Regions from separate parts of the Oxalicibacterium sp. genome, predicted to be linked through region 3. Evidence: predicted binding sites of a transcription regulator. Region 3 holds the regulator's gene; each other region holds the start of a gene.
The links. Region 3 encodes HrcA, which represses chaperone genes, less so after heat shock. Its sites were predicted from a motif close to TTAGCACTCNNNNNNNNNGAGTGCTAA; they were not measured.
Positions count from the first base shown of each region.

Region 1: a site for HrcA is predicted at 3,718-3,744, ahead of rpoH (RNA polymerase sigma factor RpoH). Genes of this name have one in related genera too.
Region 2: a site for HrcA is predicted at 3,164-3,190, ahead of groES (co-chaperone GroES). Genes of this name have one in related genera too.

Region 1 covers NZ_JBMQZD010000005.1:236,816-242,290, forward strand. The annotation lists gene ACO1VH_RS10775 (SCO family protein) at 1-64, shown strand, start outside; gene ACO1VH_RS10780 (COX15/CtaA family protein) at 72-1,157, shown strand; gene cyoE (heme o synthase) at 1,209-2,093, shown strand; gene ACO1VH_RS10790 (SCO family protein) at 2,098-2,688, shown strand; gene rpoH (RNA polymerase sigma factor RpoH) at 2,759-3,658, opposite strand; gene ftsX (permease-like cell division protein FtsX) at 3,954-4,883, opposite strand; gene ACO1VH_RS10805 (cell division ATP-binding protein FtsE) at 4,880-5,475, opposite strand, start outside.
Region 2 covers NZ_JBMQZD010000004.1:16,967-22,441, reverse strand. The annotation lists gene ACO1VH_RS06575 (PQQ-dependent sugar dehydrogenase) at 1-1,123, opposite strand, end outside; gene ACO1VH_RS06570 (DUF2231 domain-containing protein) at 1,120-1,554, opposite strand; gene ACO1VH_RS06565 (hypothetical protein) at 2,130-2,999, shown strand; gene groES (co-chaperone GroES) at 3,306-3,596, shown strand; gene groL (chaperonin GroEL) at 3,671-5,311, shown strand.
Region 3 covers NZ_JBMQZD010000003.1:57,701-63,175, reverse strand. The annotation lists gene ACO1VH_RS05440 (MotA/TolQ/ExbB proton channel family protein) at 1-5, opposite strand, end outside; gene dapB (4-hydroxy-tetrahydrodipicolinate reductase) at 79-885, opposite strand; gene ACO1VH_RS05430 (outer membrane protein assembly factor BamE) at 1,005-1,784, opposite strand; gene fur (ferric iron uptake transcriptional regulator) at 1,861-2,286, shown strand; gene hrcA (heat-inducible transcriptional repressor HrcA) at 2,432-3,460, opposite strand; gene ACO1VH_RS05415 (HAD family hydrolase) at 3,560-4,297, opposite strand; gene ACO1VH_RS05410 (NAD kinase) at 4,364-5,299, shown strand; gene recN (DNA repair protein RecN) at 5,375-5,475, shown strand, end outside.

The sequences.
Region 1 (5,475 bases), on a different contig from region 3:
TGCCGATCCGAACCGGATCAAGAAAGATCTGAATAAATTATTGAAAGCTTCATCAATTGGATAACTTCGGTCTGTTGTTTCAACTGGCGACCAAGGGCATTCTGGTCGCACTGCTTGCATTTCTGATCGTCTGGTCGTCGAAGGACAGCAACAAGTATCGCAAACTGGTGTGGGTGACGTTGTTTCTCACCTTCGACGTCATCATGTTCGGCGCTTTCACCCGCCTGACCGATTCGGGTTTGGGCTGCCCCGACTGGCCGGGTTGCTACGGGCACTCCAATCCGTTGCAGGCAATGGAACATATCCGTGCGGCGGAAGCTGCGATGCCGGATGGTCCCGTCACGGTGATGAAGGCGTGGATCGAGATGATTCATCGCTATCTGGCGATGGGTATCGGCGTACTGATCATCGCCATCGTTGTGATTTCCTGGCGTTTCTGGCTGCGCAGCGGCAAGACGCAATCGCAGTTTTCGCCGCGCTTCCCGGTTGCATTGTTTCTGTTCGTCTGCGTGCAGGGCGCGTTCGGCGCATGGACGGTGACGATGAAGCTGCAGCCGATCATCGTGACGATCCATCTGCTGCTGGGCATGACGCTGCTGGCGATGCTGACATGGGTCGCGGCGCGGCAGAACGATCATCCGGCAGTCGCTCGCGCTGCGTTATCGCTGCGCGCGCCGGCATGCATTGCACTCATCCTGCTGGCAATGCAGATTGCATTGGGCGGCTGGGTCAGCACCAATTACGCGGCGCTGGCGTGCATGGATTTTCCGTTGTGTCACGGCGCGCTGGTGCCGCAGATGGATTTCCAGCATGGTTTCACGCTATGGCGTAGCCTGGGCAAGACTGCCGACGGCGACTATCTGCCGTTCGCCGCATTGACAGCGATTCACTGGACGCACCGGGTGTTCGCCTTCATCGTTGCCGCGTGGATTGCATGGGTTGCCTGGAGGGCGCTGCGAATTCCAGGCCTGAAGCGGATCGGTCGTGCACTGCTGGGTGCATTGGCGTTGCAGATCGCGATCGGCATCGCCACCGTTTCTCTGAAATGGCCGCTGGCATTGGCAGTGGCGCATAACGGTTGCGCTGCGCTCCTCGTGCTGTTGACCGTCATGTTAAACTACAAGGTCAGAATTCCAGGGCGGATCGGCGAGAACTGACAGAATGGCAAGTCGTCGAACGCTGTACAGCGCCGTATTCACAAATCACGCATGACCACTTTGACTGCCTCTCCCAATCGCATGGCCCAGTACTGGGCGTTGACCAAGCCACGCGTTACGCAGCTGGCGGTGTTCTGTGCGGTGATCGGCATGTTTCTCTCCACGCCGGGATTGCCGGATCTGCAGCTGGTAATCGCTGCAACGATCGGCATCTGGCTGCTGGCCGGCGCGGCTTTCGCAATCAATTGCCTGGTGGAACGCGAGATCGATTCGCGCATGGCACGTACCGCCCGCCGTCCGCTGGCGCGTGGCGAAATCACCGTGATGCAGACGCTGGTCTTTTCCGGCGTCATCGGCGGCGCCGGCATGTGGGTGCTGTACAACTTCGTCAATCCGCTGACGATGTGGCTGACCTTCGCTACCTTCGTCGGCTATGCCGTCATCTACACGATGATCCTGAAGCCGGCGACGCCGCAGAACATCGTGATTGGCGGCCTGTCCGGCGCGATGCCGCCGGCGCTGGGCTGGGCGGCAATCGCCAACGATGTGCCGATGCAGGCATGGATTCTGGTCATGATCATCTTCGTCTGGACGCCGCCGCATTTCTGGGCGCTGGCGCTGTATCGTCGCGACGAATATGCGAAGTCGGGCCTGCCCATGCTGCCGGTCACGCACGGCAAGGAATTCACGCAATTGCAGGTCTGGCTGTATTCGATTGCGCTGGTGGCGACGACGATGCTGCCGTTTGCCGTCGGCATGAGCGGCCTGATTTATCTGGCTGTCGTGACGGTACTCGACGTCATTTTCCTCTGGTATGCATGGCAGGTGTACCGCCATTACACAGACCGGATTTCGCGCAAGATGTTTGCGTATTCGATCGTCTATCTGTCGCTGCTGTTCGCGGCGCTGCTGGTCGATCACTATCTGCGATTCTGACAATATGCGCTTGCGAATTCTTCTCGCCTTGTGCGCGACCGTTCTTGCGTTGGCGGCTTGCGGCAAGAAGCCGGAAGCTTTCCAGAATACCGATGTGACGGGATTGGCCTACGGCCGCGATTTCTCGCTGCATGACCACAATGGCAAGCTGCGCACGCTGGCCGATTTCCGTGGCAAGGCGGTTATCGTTTTCTTCGGTTTCACGCAATGCCCCGACGTCTGTCCGACGACGATGCTGGAAATGGCGAACGTGATGAAGGCGCTGGGGCCAGATGCCGATCGCGTGCAGGTGTTGTTCATTACTCTCGATCCGGAACGCGATACGCCGGAATTGCTGGCGCAATACGTGCCGGCTTTCGACAAGCGTTTCCTGGGTTTGCGCGGCAATCTGGAAGAAACCGACAAGGTCGCCAAGGAATTCAAGGTGTTCTATGAAAAGGTGCCGGGCAAGACGCCAGGCAGCTACACGATCGATCACATGGCCGGCAGCTACGTGTTCGATCCGCAGGGACGTATCCGCTTGTTCATCCGGCACGGCCAGGGCGTGGAGTCCATTGCGCACGATCTGAAGATTCTGCTGGCCGAAAATTCCTGACATCGCATCGAATCAAGAAAAGAAAAAAGCGCCCCGTGGGGCGCTTTTTGTTTGTGCGATTACCGAGACGTCAGGATGCGTAGGCCGTCAACGAACCTTTCATCTTCTTCAGCGCGACGGCCTCGATCTGGCGAATGCGCTCGGCAGACACGCCGAACTCGTCGGCCAGCTCGTGCAGGGTTGCACCGGAACCGTCATCGTTCGCAAGCCAGCGCGCCTCGACGATGCGGCGAGAGCGCGGATCGAGCTTGCCCAGTGCTTCGGACAGGCCTTCGGTCTGCAAACGATCGTATTCCTGCGATTCCAGCACACGCGTCGGCTCCTGCGATTCCGACGACAGGTAGGCAATCGGCGCGAACTTGTCGTCTTCGTCGTCGGTAGGCGCTTCCAGCGCAATGTCGCGACCGGAAAGACGGGTTTCCATCTCGATCACTTCCTCGCGCTTGACGTTCAGCGTTTCGGCCAGCGCGTTGACCTGATCCGGCGTCATTGCATCGAGTCCGGTCTTGTGGCTGCGCAGGTTGAAGAACAGCTTGCGTTGCGCTTTCGTCGTTGCAACCTTGACCAAGCGCCAGTTCTTCAGGATGTACTCATGGATTTCAGCCTTGATCCAGTGCATCGAATACGACACCAGACGCACGCCCTGATCGGGATCGAAACGCTTGACCGCCTTCATCAGACCGATATTGCCTTCCTGAATCAGGTCGGCGTGCGGCAGGCCGTAACCCAGATAGCCGCGTGCGATCGATACGACCAGGCGCAAATGCGACAGGATCAGCTTTTGTGCAGCTGCCAGATCATTCTCGTCGCGCAGGCGGCGTGCCAGAGAAGCTTCCTCTTCCTGCGTCAACATGGGCATGCGGTTGACTGCAGAAATGTAGGAGTCGATATTGCCCAACGCGCCCGAAAAACCCAGCGACAACAGGTTGTTGCCAGAAGGGATGATTGCGGTTGATGCAGTTGTTTTCATGGTTTCTCCTTGCATTCAGGAACGGTTTTCCGTTCAGCCAAATCCGTCAAGAACAAATATTAGCACTCTCTTGTAAGGACTGCTAATCGATGTTTTATACCGAATCGATAGTCAAAACACTATTGATAAATTGGCTATCATTGTTCTTTGCGTCAATCGTTAGAATGGGAATTCCCGCTGAAGTTGCGTACTTCAAGAAACTTTACAAAACGAATTGCCGCAAATAAGCGGTGGGAGAATCACAGGAAACAGAGGTAAGCGGCGATAGTAACCGCTTACCTTGATGAGGAGGGCGTCAATCCGAAAGGCGCGCCAGTTGCCGTGTGACGGACAGCAGAGCGCCAAACAATCCCAGAAAGGCGCTGATTGCCAATAGGACAAGCATCGTCAGCGGGTCCAGCGAGACCAGTTGGAATTCGGAGGCATAAAGTCGGGCGAAATCGGCGATTGCCGCATTCATCGGATACAAGGCCAAGGCGACCGCAATCAGGGCGACGCCGCCGGCAATCAGGCCCAGCAAGGCCCCGGTGTAATAGAAAGGGCGGCAAATGAAGGAATCCGTGGCGCCGACCAGCCGGGATACTTCGATTTCCTCGCGCTGCGTCATCACCTGCAGGCGGATCGTATTGAAGACCACGGCGACCACGACCACGCCTAGCGTGACGGCAAGGAACAGCAGCACCAGCCGCATCACCTGCAGCAATGCGGCCAGGCGCTTGACCCAGGCCGAATCGACCTGCACGACATCCACGCCGTCGAGCTTTTGCAAGCCGGCCGCGATTGCCTCCACCTTGCCGGCATCGTCGCCGCTTTTGAATCCGATCATCCTCACGACATAGGCATCGGGCAGCGGATTGCTGCCCAGCGTAGTGATGGCGTCTTCCAGTCCGGTGCGATCCTTCAGCGTCTCCAGCGCTTTTTCGCGCGGAATGAAATTCAGCTGGATCTTGTGCCCGGCTTGCTGCGCGATACGGCGAATGTCGTTGCCGACGGCATCGGCGCGATCCCGCGTGGCATCCATCTGCATGAAGACACTGATTTCAGGTTCCACCGCCAATTGTTCGGAAACCGGCCGTACGTTTTCCAGCAAGGTAAGACCGGCAAACGGCAGCGCCAGTGCGATCGCCACCACCAGCACGTTCAGCAGGAAATTGCCCGGCGTGCGCAGCAGATGGCGAAACGCATCGCCGAGCGCGAAGACGTGGTGTCTGAACCAGCCCGTCATGCGATCTCCTGCGGCGTGGCGCGGCGCCAACTCTCAAGGATGCGGCCATGATCCAAGTAGATCACGCGTGTTGCCGTATCGAGGAACTGTTCGTCGTGGGTGGAAATGAGGCAGGTGACGCCGACCGAATGGAAAGCCTTCAGCGCGTCGAGCACCTTGTTGGCGGCTTCGCGATCGAGATTTGCAGTTGGTTCGTCGGCGAGGATGATCTGCGGGCGATTGACGATGGCGCGCGCGATCGACACTCGCTGCTGCTCGCCGCCGGACAGCATCATCGGCGCCATCGGCGCCTTGTCGAGCAGGCCGACCTTGTCCAGTGCCGCACGCGCACGGCGTTCGGCATCGGCGCGCGTGGCGCCGCAGACGATCAGCGGCAGCATCACGTTGGCCAGCACAGTGCGATCGTCGAGCAGGCGCTGCTGCTGAAAGATCAGGCCCAGATTGCGGCGCAGATAGGGCAGGCCTGACGGGCGGATGCGGCCGATGTCGTAACCGCTGACGTTGACGCTGCCTTCGGTTGGCCGCTCCATCGCGGCGATCAGTTTCAGCAGTGTGGACTTGCCCGCGCCGGACGGACCGGCGAGGAAGACCA
Region 2 (5,475 bases), on a different contig from region 3:
ACGGGACGAAGATGACCTTGTAGCCGACGGGATTGGGGCGATTCCAGCTGCCGTGCTCGCCGACGAATGCACCGTTCGCGAATTTTTCTCCCATCGCCGGCTTGGAAAAGTCCAGACCGAGCGCAGCGACGTGCGAACCCAGGCTGTAATCCGGCTTGACGGCGGCGGCGACTTTTTCGGGCTTCTGCGGCTTGACGCGGGGATCGACGTTCTGTCCCCAGTAGCTGTACGGCCAACCGTAAAATGCGCCTTCGCGCACCGAGGTCAGGTAATCCGGCACCAGGTCAGGGCCCAGTTCGTCACGCTCGTTGACGACTACCCATAGCTGTCCTGTTTCCGGCTGCATCGCCAGCGCGGTCGGATTGCGCAGCCCGGTCGCATAAACCCTGTGGGCGCCGGTCTTCACGTCGATCTGCCACACCTGTGCCCGGTCGAGTTCGACTTCCATGCCGCGCTCGGTGATGTTGCTGTTCGAGCCGATGCCGACATAGAGAAAACGGCCGTCGGGGCTGAGCGTCATCGATTTCGTCCAGTGATGGTTCACTTCCGAAGGAAGCTGCGTGATCGACACTGGCGGACCGCTGGCCTTGGTCTGGCCTTCCTTGTAATCGAAACTGACGAGCTCGTCCTGATTCGCGACATAGAGTTTGTTGCCGTCAAACGCCAGGCCGTAAGGCGCGTTGAGGTTTTCGGCGAAGACCGTCTTCATCTCGTACGTACCGTCGCCATCTGCATCCCGCAGCAACGTCAGGCGGTTGCCGCCCTTGACCTTGGTATTGCCCTGCGCCTTGATATAACCGGCGATCACATCCTTGGGCTTCAGCTTCGCAGCATTGCCGCCACGGCCTTCCGCCACGATGATGTCGCCATTGGGCAGAACCAGCGTCTGGCGCGGAATCTTCAGATCGGTGGCGATGGCCGTAATGGTGTAACCGTCCGGCACCGTCGGTTTGCGATCGCCCCACGCAGCGGGTTCGGCGATCTTCATGTTGGGTAACAGGCCGCGTTGCGGCTCGGGCAATTTGGGATCCGGCCCGCGTGCCTGCGTCTCATCTCCCTTGCCGCCGCATGCGCTCAAAAGCAGCGCGACGCTCATGCAGGTCACCATGCTAAATCGTTTCATCGCACACCTCCCACGAGCGGGCCACGCAATCCGATCCAGGCCGACACGCAGCTCAACAGCGTGACGATGACCGACAGCACAAGACCGAGCGGCATGACCGCCCATGCATCCTTCGCATGCTGGAAGGCATTGATCAGTCCGAGCCCCCAGGTCACTGCCAGCAACAGCACATACCAGACGGGTTGCCCCGCCTTTCTGTCCGCCGTGGCGAGATTGACCAGCGCAAACAGCAGCGCCAGTCCGCAGAAAAGCAAGGCGCCGGCAATCAGCCAGGAAGCGAAGTTGCTCCACTGGATCTCGTACGACTTGTAATAAGCGAAATCGCTCAGCAGCGCGCCCAGAAACAGCGAAACGGAACCGGCGACCAGAATCGCGTGCAGAGGACCGGGAGGGGAATAATAGGTAAGGCTGGACGAGGCGGACAATGGCATTGCATGCTCCTTGTGGTCACATTGGCAATTGACACAAAGTCTATTAGCATCCGAAGTCCGATCTTGTCAGACTAAGCCGCGTCATTAGGTCAGACGGCGCTGACAAGTGTGCCCGTCTGCGTCACTGGCAGGAATGTCCGCATCTCGAAAATGGGGCCGTTTGCCGCCCCACCGCGAATCGCCTATACTCCCGCCACATGGTTTCCCACGTCTACGGCTTCAGCGCATTCGCATCAAAACGGTCCGCAGTAATTGCCCCGTTTTTGCACGCGCTCAGGTTTCAGGGCATCGATTACGCCCTTTTGCTCACAGCAGATTCTTAAGCCCGACGATACTCCCTCTCCCTTTAGCGCAACTCATCTATCGTCGGGCTTAAGCCAAGCGCGATAGTAGCCAGCTCATTTCTAGCATTGGCTGCGCTTTAGGATGAATCGAATGTTTCTCAATTGCTATGGCGAGAATGATCTCGCCGGGTCCCGCTTCGTGCGTCTGTTACGTCTGGATATAGAACCTCCCTGTGCCGCGTTATCGAAGCGCCAAACCAGATGCGCATCACACTCTCTGCGGAGACTGCGATGGAAGTGACAAAGAATTTTGTGAAACACAAGCGGCCTTGTGCGGATGGATTTCGCTGGTTTCTCAAGAACTACCAAAAAGGCTGTGATTATCAGCCTCTGCTGGATGCGCTTGTCGACGCGGGAAGGATCGACGATGCGCAATGGCTTCTCACCCAGTTCGGTCCCACCGATGCAGTACTGAAAGCAGATGCGATTGAGGCTGAATCAATCGTGTTTGCGGGAACACTGGAAATCCAGGGCAACATCGAAGTCGCATCTGTTGTAAGGGCAGGACGTGCTATTCACGCTGGCGGCGGGATTCGTGCGGGTCATGTAATTGTGGCAGGAGAAAATATTCGTGCGTCTGGCGGCATCCGTAGCGGAACATCCATAGAAGCCGGTGGCGATATCAAAGCGGGAGGACTCGATGTTCAGGAAGATCTTCGCTGCGGAGGTGACGTGCGCGTCGAGGGGGATTTATTCTGCGGGGGAAAATTCTCTGTAGGCGGTAATGTATTTGTTAGACGAGACCTGACGAGCAATGGCGCAATTCATTGTGGCAAAAATATCCGGACCGGCGGATCGATCACAGGCTTGAACTGCATCTCGGCCGGCAACGGCATCGAATGTGGTGGAACGATTGTCTGCGAAGGACATCTGGAAGCAAATTGGGGAATCAAAGCCCAGGAAGCCATCGTCGCCAACGGCATGATCAAGGCTGGTGAAAGTTTGTTTGCAGTGGAGGAGATCAGGGCTGGAGAAGGCTACGGCATTTACGCCGGCTTGGTTGTCCAGTTTGATGCATGGGAGGCAAGTGCGCAGGTGCGGGCCAGGGTCAAGCCGGAGCGTTTGATGAGCGGTTGGTGGAGCGGCAGTTTCACTCCCTGAATCTCGCGAAGGCATACCTGAAAATTACCTGCCGGGCAAAGCCGAACGCTTTCCAAATTTGCAAAAGATATCGACATGGAGCCCGATGGCAAATAACAGGCTTGAAAACAGGCCTGAATGTTCTTTTGTCAGTCCCTTGAATTAAAAGACAACCGTCCATATACTTAGCACTCGCCGGGGTAGAGTGCTAACACCCTCTGCACCCGAACCCACTTTCAGTGCGGCAGGTCAGCAGTGAACACATCCGCACGGCAGCGGCCCAGCCGCAAAAAATCATCCTAACCTACTGATAATTAAGGAGTTTGTATGAACCTTCGTCCCTTGCACGATCGCGTCATCGTCAAGCGCCTCGACCAGGAAACCAAAACTGCGTCCGGCCTCATCATCCCTGAAGCAGCAGCGGAAAAACCGGACCAGGGCGAAGTGCTGGCAGTCGGCAACGGCAAGATCCTGGAAGACGGCAAGGTCCGTCCGCTCGACGTGAAAGTCGGCGATCGCGTCCTGTTCGGCAAATATGCCGGTCAGACCGTCAAGGTCGACGGCAACGAAGTCCTCGTGATGCGCGAAGAAGACATCATGGCAATCGTCCAGAAGTAATCGCCAGGCGAATTGCTTCCCCGGTGATGCAAATCACTAACGCGAATTACTAACGAACAATCAGGAGTAAAAACATGGCAGCTAAAGAAGTGGTATTCGGCGACGCAGCCCGTGCCAAGATGGTCGAAGGCGTCAACGTTCTGGCGAACGCCGTCAAAGTCACCCTGGGCCCGAAAGGCCGCAACGTCGTCCTCGAACGCTCGTTCGGCGCACCGACCGTCACCAAGGACGGCGTCTCGGTTGCGAAGGAAATCGAACTGAAAGACAAACTGCAGAACATGGGCGCGCAGCTCGTCAAGGAAGTTGCTTCGCGCACCAGCGACAACGCCGGCGACGGCACCACGACCGCAACGGTTCTGGCACAAGCGATCGTCCGCGAAGGCATGAAATACGTTGCCGCCGGCATGAACCCGATGGACCTGAAGCGCGGCATCGACAAGGCTGTTGCAGCCACCGTCGAACAGCTGGCTACCATCGCCAAGCCATGCACGACCACCAAGGAAATCGCGCAAGTCGGTTCGATCTCGGCCAACAGCGACGCATCGATCGGCGAACGCATCGCTGAAGCGATGGAAAAAGTCGGCAAGGAAGGCGTCATCACTGTTGAAGACGGCAAATCGCTGAACGACGAGCTGGATATCGTCGAAGGTATGCAATTCGACCGCGGCTACCTGTCGCCGTACTTCATCAATAACGCAGAAAAGCAGACCGCGATTCTGGAAAACCCGTTCATCCTGCTGTTCGACAAGAAGATCTCGAACATCCGCGACCTGCTGCCGGTACTGGAACAAGTTGCCAAGGCTGGCCGTCCGCTGCTGATCATCGCTGAAGACATCGAAGGCGAAGCGCTGGCGACCCTGGTGGTCAACAACATCCGCGGCATCCTGAAAACCTGCGCAGTGAAGGCGCCTGGCTTCGGCGATCGCCGCAAGGCCATGCTGGAAGACATCGCGATCCTGACCGGCGGTCAAGTGGTTGCGGAAGAAGTCGGCCTGACGCTGGAAAAAATCACGCTGGAAGAGCTGGGCCAAGCCAAGCGCGTCGAAATCGGCAAGGAAAACACCACGATCATCGACGGCAACGGCCAGGCTGTTGCAATCGAAGCGCGCGTCAAGCAGATCCGCACGCAGATCGAAGAAGCGACCTCGGACTACGACCGTGAAAAACTGCAGGAACGTGTTGCCAAGCTGGCAGGCGGCGTTGCCGTGATCAAGGTCGGTGCAGCAACCGAAGTCGAAATGAAAGAGAAGAAAGCCCGCGTCGAAGACGCGCTGCACGCAACCCGCGCAGCCGTCGAAGAAGGCATCGTGCCGGGCGGCGGCGTGGCCCTGCTGCGCGCACGCGCCAACCTGAAGCTGCAAGGCGACAACTCCGATCAGGACGCCGGCATCAAGATCGTGCTGCGCGCGATGGAAGAGCCGTTGCGCATGATTGTGCAGAACGCCGGTGAAGAAGCATCGGTCGTCGTCGGCAAGGTTCTGGAAGGCAAAGGCAACTTCGGCTACAACGCGTCCAACGGCACCTATGGCGACATGGTCGAAATGGGCGTGCTGGATCCGGCCAAGGTCACGCGTTCGGCACTGCAGAACGCCGCATCGATCGCCGGCCTGCTGCTGACCACGGATTGCATGGTCGCCGAGATCGTCGAAGAAAAACCGGCGATGCCTGACATGGGCGGTATGGGTGGCATGGGCGGTATGGGCGGCATGATGTAATTGCCGCACCAGCGAAAACCGGCCTCCGGCTTTTCGCCTTCTGCACAAGACAAGCCCGCAAGGTAAAACTTGCGGGCTTGTTTTTTGTTGCAAATCATGTTTCCCTGTCTCCCATGATGTCGCTGTTGTAGCAGGTTTCTTTCTTACTGCATGGGAGGAAAGTG
Region 3 (5,475 bases):
TTCATGCGGCTGTCCTTGTCTCAGTATCAGTGCAGCAATGCGGTCGATCAGGAAAAAAGGGGGGACTGGAAAAGCGGATCAGCGCAGTCCCACCACGTCCTGCATATCGTACAGGCCGGTCTTCTTGTCGGCCAGGAAGCGTGCGGCGCGCAGGCTGCCCAGTGCGTACGAGACGCGGCTCGACGATTTGTGCGAAATCTCGATGCGCTCGCCGATGCCGGCAAACAATACCGTGTGGTCGCCGATGATGTCGCCGCCGCGCACGGTCGCGAAACCGATGGAAGACGGATCGCGCTCGCCGGTCACGCCTTCGCGAGCCCAGACGGCGACGTCGTTCAAGTCCTTGCCCAATGCACCGGCAATCACTTCGCCCATCTTGATCGCGGTGCCGGATGGCGCATCGACCTTGTGGCGGTGGTGCGCCTCGATGATTTCGATATCGTAGCCTTCGGAGAAATTCTTCGCCGCCATTTCCAGCAGCTTCATCGTGACGTTGACACCGACGCTCATGTTGGGCGCGAACACGATGGACGTGTATTTCGCGGCCTCGACGATAGCGGCCTTGCCGGCTGCATCGAAGCCGGTGGTCCCGATGATCATCTTGACGTTGTTGGCGGCGCAGTATTTCAGATGCTCCAGCGTGCCTTCGGGGCGCGTGAAATCGATCAGGAACTGCGAATCGGCCAGGCCTTTGGCCAGATCGGATTCGATGGCAACGCCCGCCGGCTTGCCGAGGAAGGCGGCGGCATCGGTACCGATTGCGGGCGAGGCAGGTATGTCCAGTGCGCCGGAAAGCTGCGCATCATCGGCGTTCAGAATGGCTTCGACCAGCATGCGGCCCATACGGCCGGATGCGCCGGCCACTGCGATTTTCATTGGATTCATCGTGAGACTCGGATTGGTTCGAGAATGGATGCGAAAGTGGATACGAAATTGGGCAAGAAATGCGCTGCGAGATGCGCAACAGGCACAGCAAGGATCATCTGCGCCGTGCCTGTTTCAGCTTATTTCTTGGCTTCCTTGGCCTTGTTGGCGATGCGCGCCAGATAGTCGGCTTCGGTCGGCAGATCGCCGCCGCCTTCATAACGGGTGACGAGGCCATCCTGGAAATAGACGGTCACGCGGCTGGTCGTGATTTCACCGTTGCCCTTTTGCAGGCGGAAGGCGTAATCCCAGCGATCGGCATGGAAAATGTCATTCAGCAGCGGTGTGCCGAGCAGGAAGGTGACCTGATCTTGCGTCATGCCCGGTTTCAGTTGGGCAACCATTTCGCGCGAGACGAAATTGCCTTGCTGGACGTCCGGGCGGTAAGGGCGCAGGAAGCCGAGGAAACGTTTCTGTTTGACTGTCTGTACGCCGGCTGCGGTTGCGCCGGCGGCAGCGGCTGCCGGTGCGGCGTTTGCGGAGGTTTCTGCAGCGGCAGGTGCAGGTGTCGGTGCTGCAGCAGTCGGCGCCGGTGCATTGGCGGGCACCGTAGTAGAAGCCGATTCGGCCGTCTTGTCGATCGCAGGTGCGTTTTCAGGCGTGGCTTCGATAACCGTACGTGCAGTTTCGGATGCGCTGGCTTCCGGCGGTGCCGAGGTTTGCGCGACTGCTTTTTCTTCGGCGACTGGCGCGGCGGCGGTTTCTTCCTGCTTGGCTGACTCGGCTTTCTTCCGCGCCATCGGTGCCGGTTCTTCCATCAGCGGATTTTTCGACGCACAGCCTGTAAGCACCGCTGCCAGCGTCAGGCAAAATGCGCCGGCGGCAAGCAGGGAACGGCCGAAATGGAAGCGGGTTTGCATAGGGAATCTCGAGCGGTTGAGCAATTGGGCGAAAACACTATATGATAAGGCAGATATCCCCAATCTGAACAAGAACATGCCCAACAATCCATCCGAACTGAAAGCCAGCGGACTCAAGGCCACCTTGCCGCGTCTGAAGATCCTCGACATTTTTCACAATGCCGAGGTACGCCATCTGAGCGCCGAAGACGTCTACAAGATGCTGCTGGCCGACAATCTGGACGTCGGTCTGGCGACTGTCTATCGCGTGTTGACGCAGTTCGAGCAGGCCGGCCTGCTGCAGCGCAACCATTTCGAAACCGGCAAGGCGGTGTTCGAGCTGAACGAAGGTTCGCACCACGACCATCTGGTTTGCCTGGATTGCGGCAAGGTCGAGGAATTTGTCGACGAGGAAATCGAACGCCGCCAGATCCGCATCGCGCAGGAATACGGCTTTGAGATCGCCGATCATGCGCTGGCGATATACGGCCACTGCAAGGATTGCCGCAAGAAAAAGAAATAAGAGAAATAAGACAGACGCATCAGGCATCGCCTGAATGAAAAAGCCGCCGGTTCGCAGGAACTGGCGGCTTTTTTTCATGGTGTTTTCCGACAGCCTTTCGGTGATGGCTGTAGGCTCCGATTGTCGGTTTTTCGATTCCCGATTGTCAGCCCGGCGAATGGCTGAGCGCGTTCGACAGCAGCTTGGCCGTAATGTCCACGATCGGGATCACGCGTTCGTAGGCCATGCGCGTCGGGCCGATCACGCCCAGCGTGCCGACCACCTTGCCGTCGACCGTGTACGACGACGTTACGATGCTCATCTGGTCTACCGGCACCAGATTCGATTCGCCGCCGATGAAGATCTGCACGCCGTTGGCGCGGTTGGAGATGTCCAGCAACTGCATCAGACTGGTCTTCTGTTCGAACAGGTCGAACAGCTTGCGCAACGACACCATGTTGGAAGACAGGTCGGACACGCTCAGCAGATTGCGCTCGCCGGAGATGACGACATCGTCGGCATTCTCGTTCATCGCGTCGCTGCCGGCTTCGACTGCTGCCTGCATCAGGCGCGTCATGTCGTCGCGCAGCTGCTGCAGCTCGCCCTGCAGCCGCAGGCGCACTTCGTCGAAGCTCAGTCCGCCATAGTTCTGGTTGATGTAGTTGGCCGCCTGGATCAGCTGCGACGGCGAATAGTCGACGTCGGTCAGCAGCAGCCGGTTCTGCACGTCGCCGGACGGCGTGACGATCACGAGCAGGATGCGTTTTTCGGACAGCCGCAGGAAATCGATCTGCTGGAACACCGATTCGCGGCGCGGCGTCATCACGATGCCGGCGAATTCGGACAGCGACGACAGGACCTGCGCGGCGTTGGAAATGATCTTCTGCGATGAGCCAGTCTGCATCGTCTTCTGCAGCTTGGATTCCACCGCGCTTTCGTCGATGCTTTGCACGGTCAGCAGCGTATCGACGAAGAAGCGGTAGCCGCGCGGCGTCGGCACGCGGCCGGCCGAGGTGTGCGGGCTGGCGACGAATCCCATTTCTTCCAGATCGGCCATCACGTTGCGGATGGTCGCCGGCGACAGGTCGAGCCCGGAGATGCGCGAAAGCTCGCGCGAACCAACCGGCTGGCCGTCCGCGATGTAGCGTTCGACCAGAGCTTTCAGCAGTGTTTGTGCGCGCTTGTCCAGTTGCATGATGAGGCTATTGTAATGAGCTGACGCAGAAAGCGGAATGGCGGCAGTCTTTTCCGCAGAGCGTGCGCTTGCCGAAATGACAAAACGTGCGTTCTGTATTCAGAAAGCACGATGACGCGCGCTCAGCCAGTCGTGCACTTCATGCAGCGTGGCACAGCTCGCAGCAGGGACGATATGGCCGGGCAAGGTGCGCGCGAAACGATTGATCCAGATGGCGTGCAGGCCGGCATTCTGCGCGCCTTGCACGTCGAGCAGCGGATCGTCGCCGACGTACAGCGTTTCGTGCGGTGCGACCGACAGCGCATCGCAGGCGGCGAGGAAAATCTCCGGATCGGGTTTGGCGCTGCCGAACTGATGCGCGGCGAGCGAGACGCGGAAGTGATGCGCCAGCCCGATCGTCTGCAGATCGGCGAACCCGTTAGAAACGGAACCGAGCAGATAGCGTTCGCCCAGCAGCGCCAGCGCCGGCGCGACGTCGTCGAACGGCGTGACGGCGTTGCGCGCTTCGGAAAACACCGCCATCGCCTGTTCCATGCGCGCTGTATCCTCGCCGCATAGCGTGCAGGCATGCGTCAGCGTCGCATGGCGCAGCGCCCACAGGTCGAAGCGGTAACGCGGATCGGTGCTGACGAGTTCTTCGCGCAGCGCGCGCAGCTGGGCGATGCTGAACTGGCGCGGAATGCCGGGCGCGTGCAGCGTCAGCCAGTCGTGCAGCGCGGCTTCGGCGCGCAGGATGACGGCTTCCAGCGGCCACAATGTATCGTCCAGATCGAACAGGACGGCGCGGATCGGTGTATCGGAAGATGAGGTGGCGAGCGAGGCGGAAGGTTGCTGCATGATCAATTCTTTTCGCGGAACGCATAGTGCAATCGATGGGCGAATTATGGTCTAATCTGCGGCATCATGCCGTCCACACCACATTCCTACACCGCAGCCTCCTTCAAGACCGTCGCCATCTTCGCCAAGCAGAAGGCTGGCGAAACCTCGCATTCCGCCGGCGATATTGCGCAAGCATTGACGCAGATCGCCGATTTCCTGACCGCTACCGGCCATCGCGTCATATTCGGCGCGCAGACCGCAGAGCGTTTCCAGCTGAGCGGCGAGATCATGACCTTGCCTGATATCAGCGAACTGGCCGACGTCGCCATCGTCGTTGGCGGTGACGGCACGATGCTCGGCATCGCGCGCCAGCTGGCGCCGTACGACGTGCCGCTGATCGGCATCAACCAGGGCCGACTCGGCTTCATGACCGACATCGCCTTCGACGACATGATGCCGCTGCTGCGCGCCATGCTGGAAGGCAAGGTCGTCTCGGAAACGCGTACGCTGCTGCAGGGTTCGATCTATCGCAACGGCGAACTGATGCATCACACGCTGGCGTTCAACGACGTGGTGCTGTCGCGCGGCTCGGGTTCCGGCATGATCGAATTGCGCGTGCACGTGGATGGCCTGTTCATGTACAACCAGCGTTCCGACGGCCTGATCGTCGCCACGCCGACCGGTTCCACTGCCTATGCACTGTCGGCCGGCGGTGCGCTGCTGCATCCGCGCCTGGCAGGCATCATCCTGGTGCCGATCGCGCCGCATGCGCTGTCGAACCGGCCGATCGCCGTGCCGGATAGCAGCGAGATCGAGATCGAAGTGGTCGGCGGCCGCGAGAGCAACGTCAACTTCGACATGCAATCGGTCGCCAGCCTGCAGCACGGCGACCGCATCGTCGTCAAACGCTCCGAATTCACGATCACCTTCCTGCATCCGGAAGGCTGGAACTATTACGACACGCTGCGCGAAAAGCTGCACTGGAACGAATATCCGTCCGTGCAAGGACAGTTAAAATAAGCGCGATCCCGTTCAATCCTTAACCGAATCGTTCCATCGTACGCGGTGGAACGCACGAGCCGGAATCCATCTTCCATGCTGCGTACGCTTTCCATTCGCGATTTCGTCATCGTCGATGCCATCGAGCTCGAGTTCTCGGCCGGCTTCTCGGTCTTCACCGGCGAAACAGGCGCCGG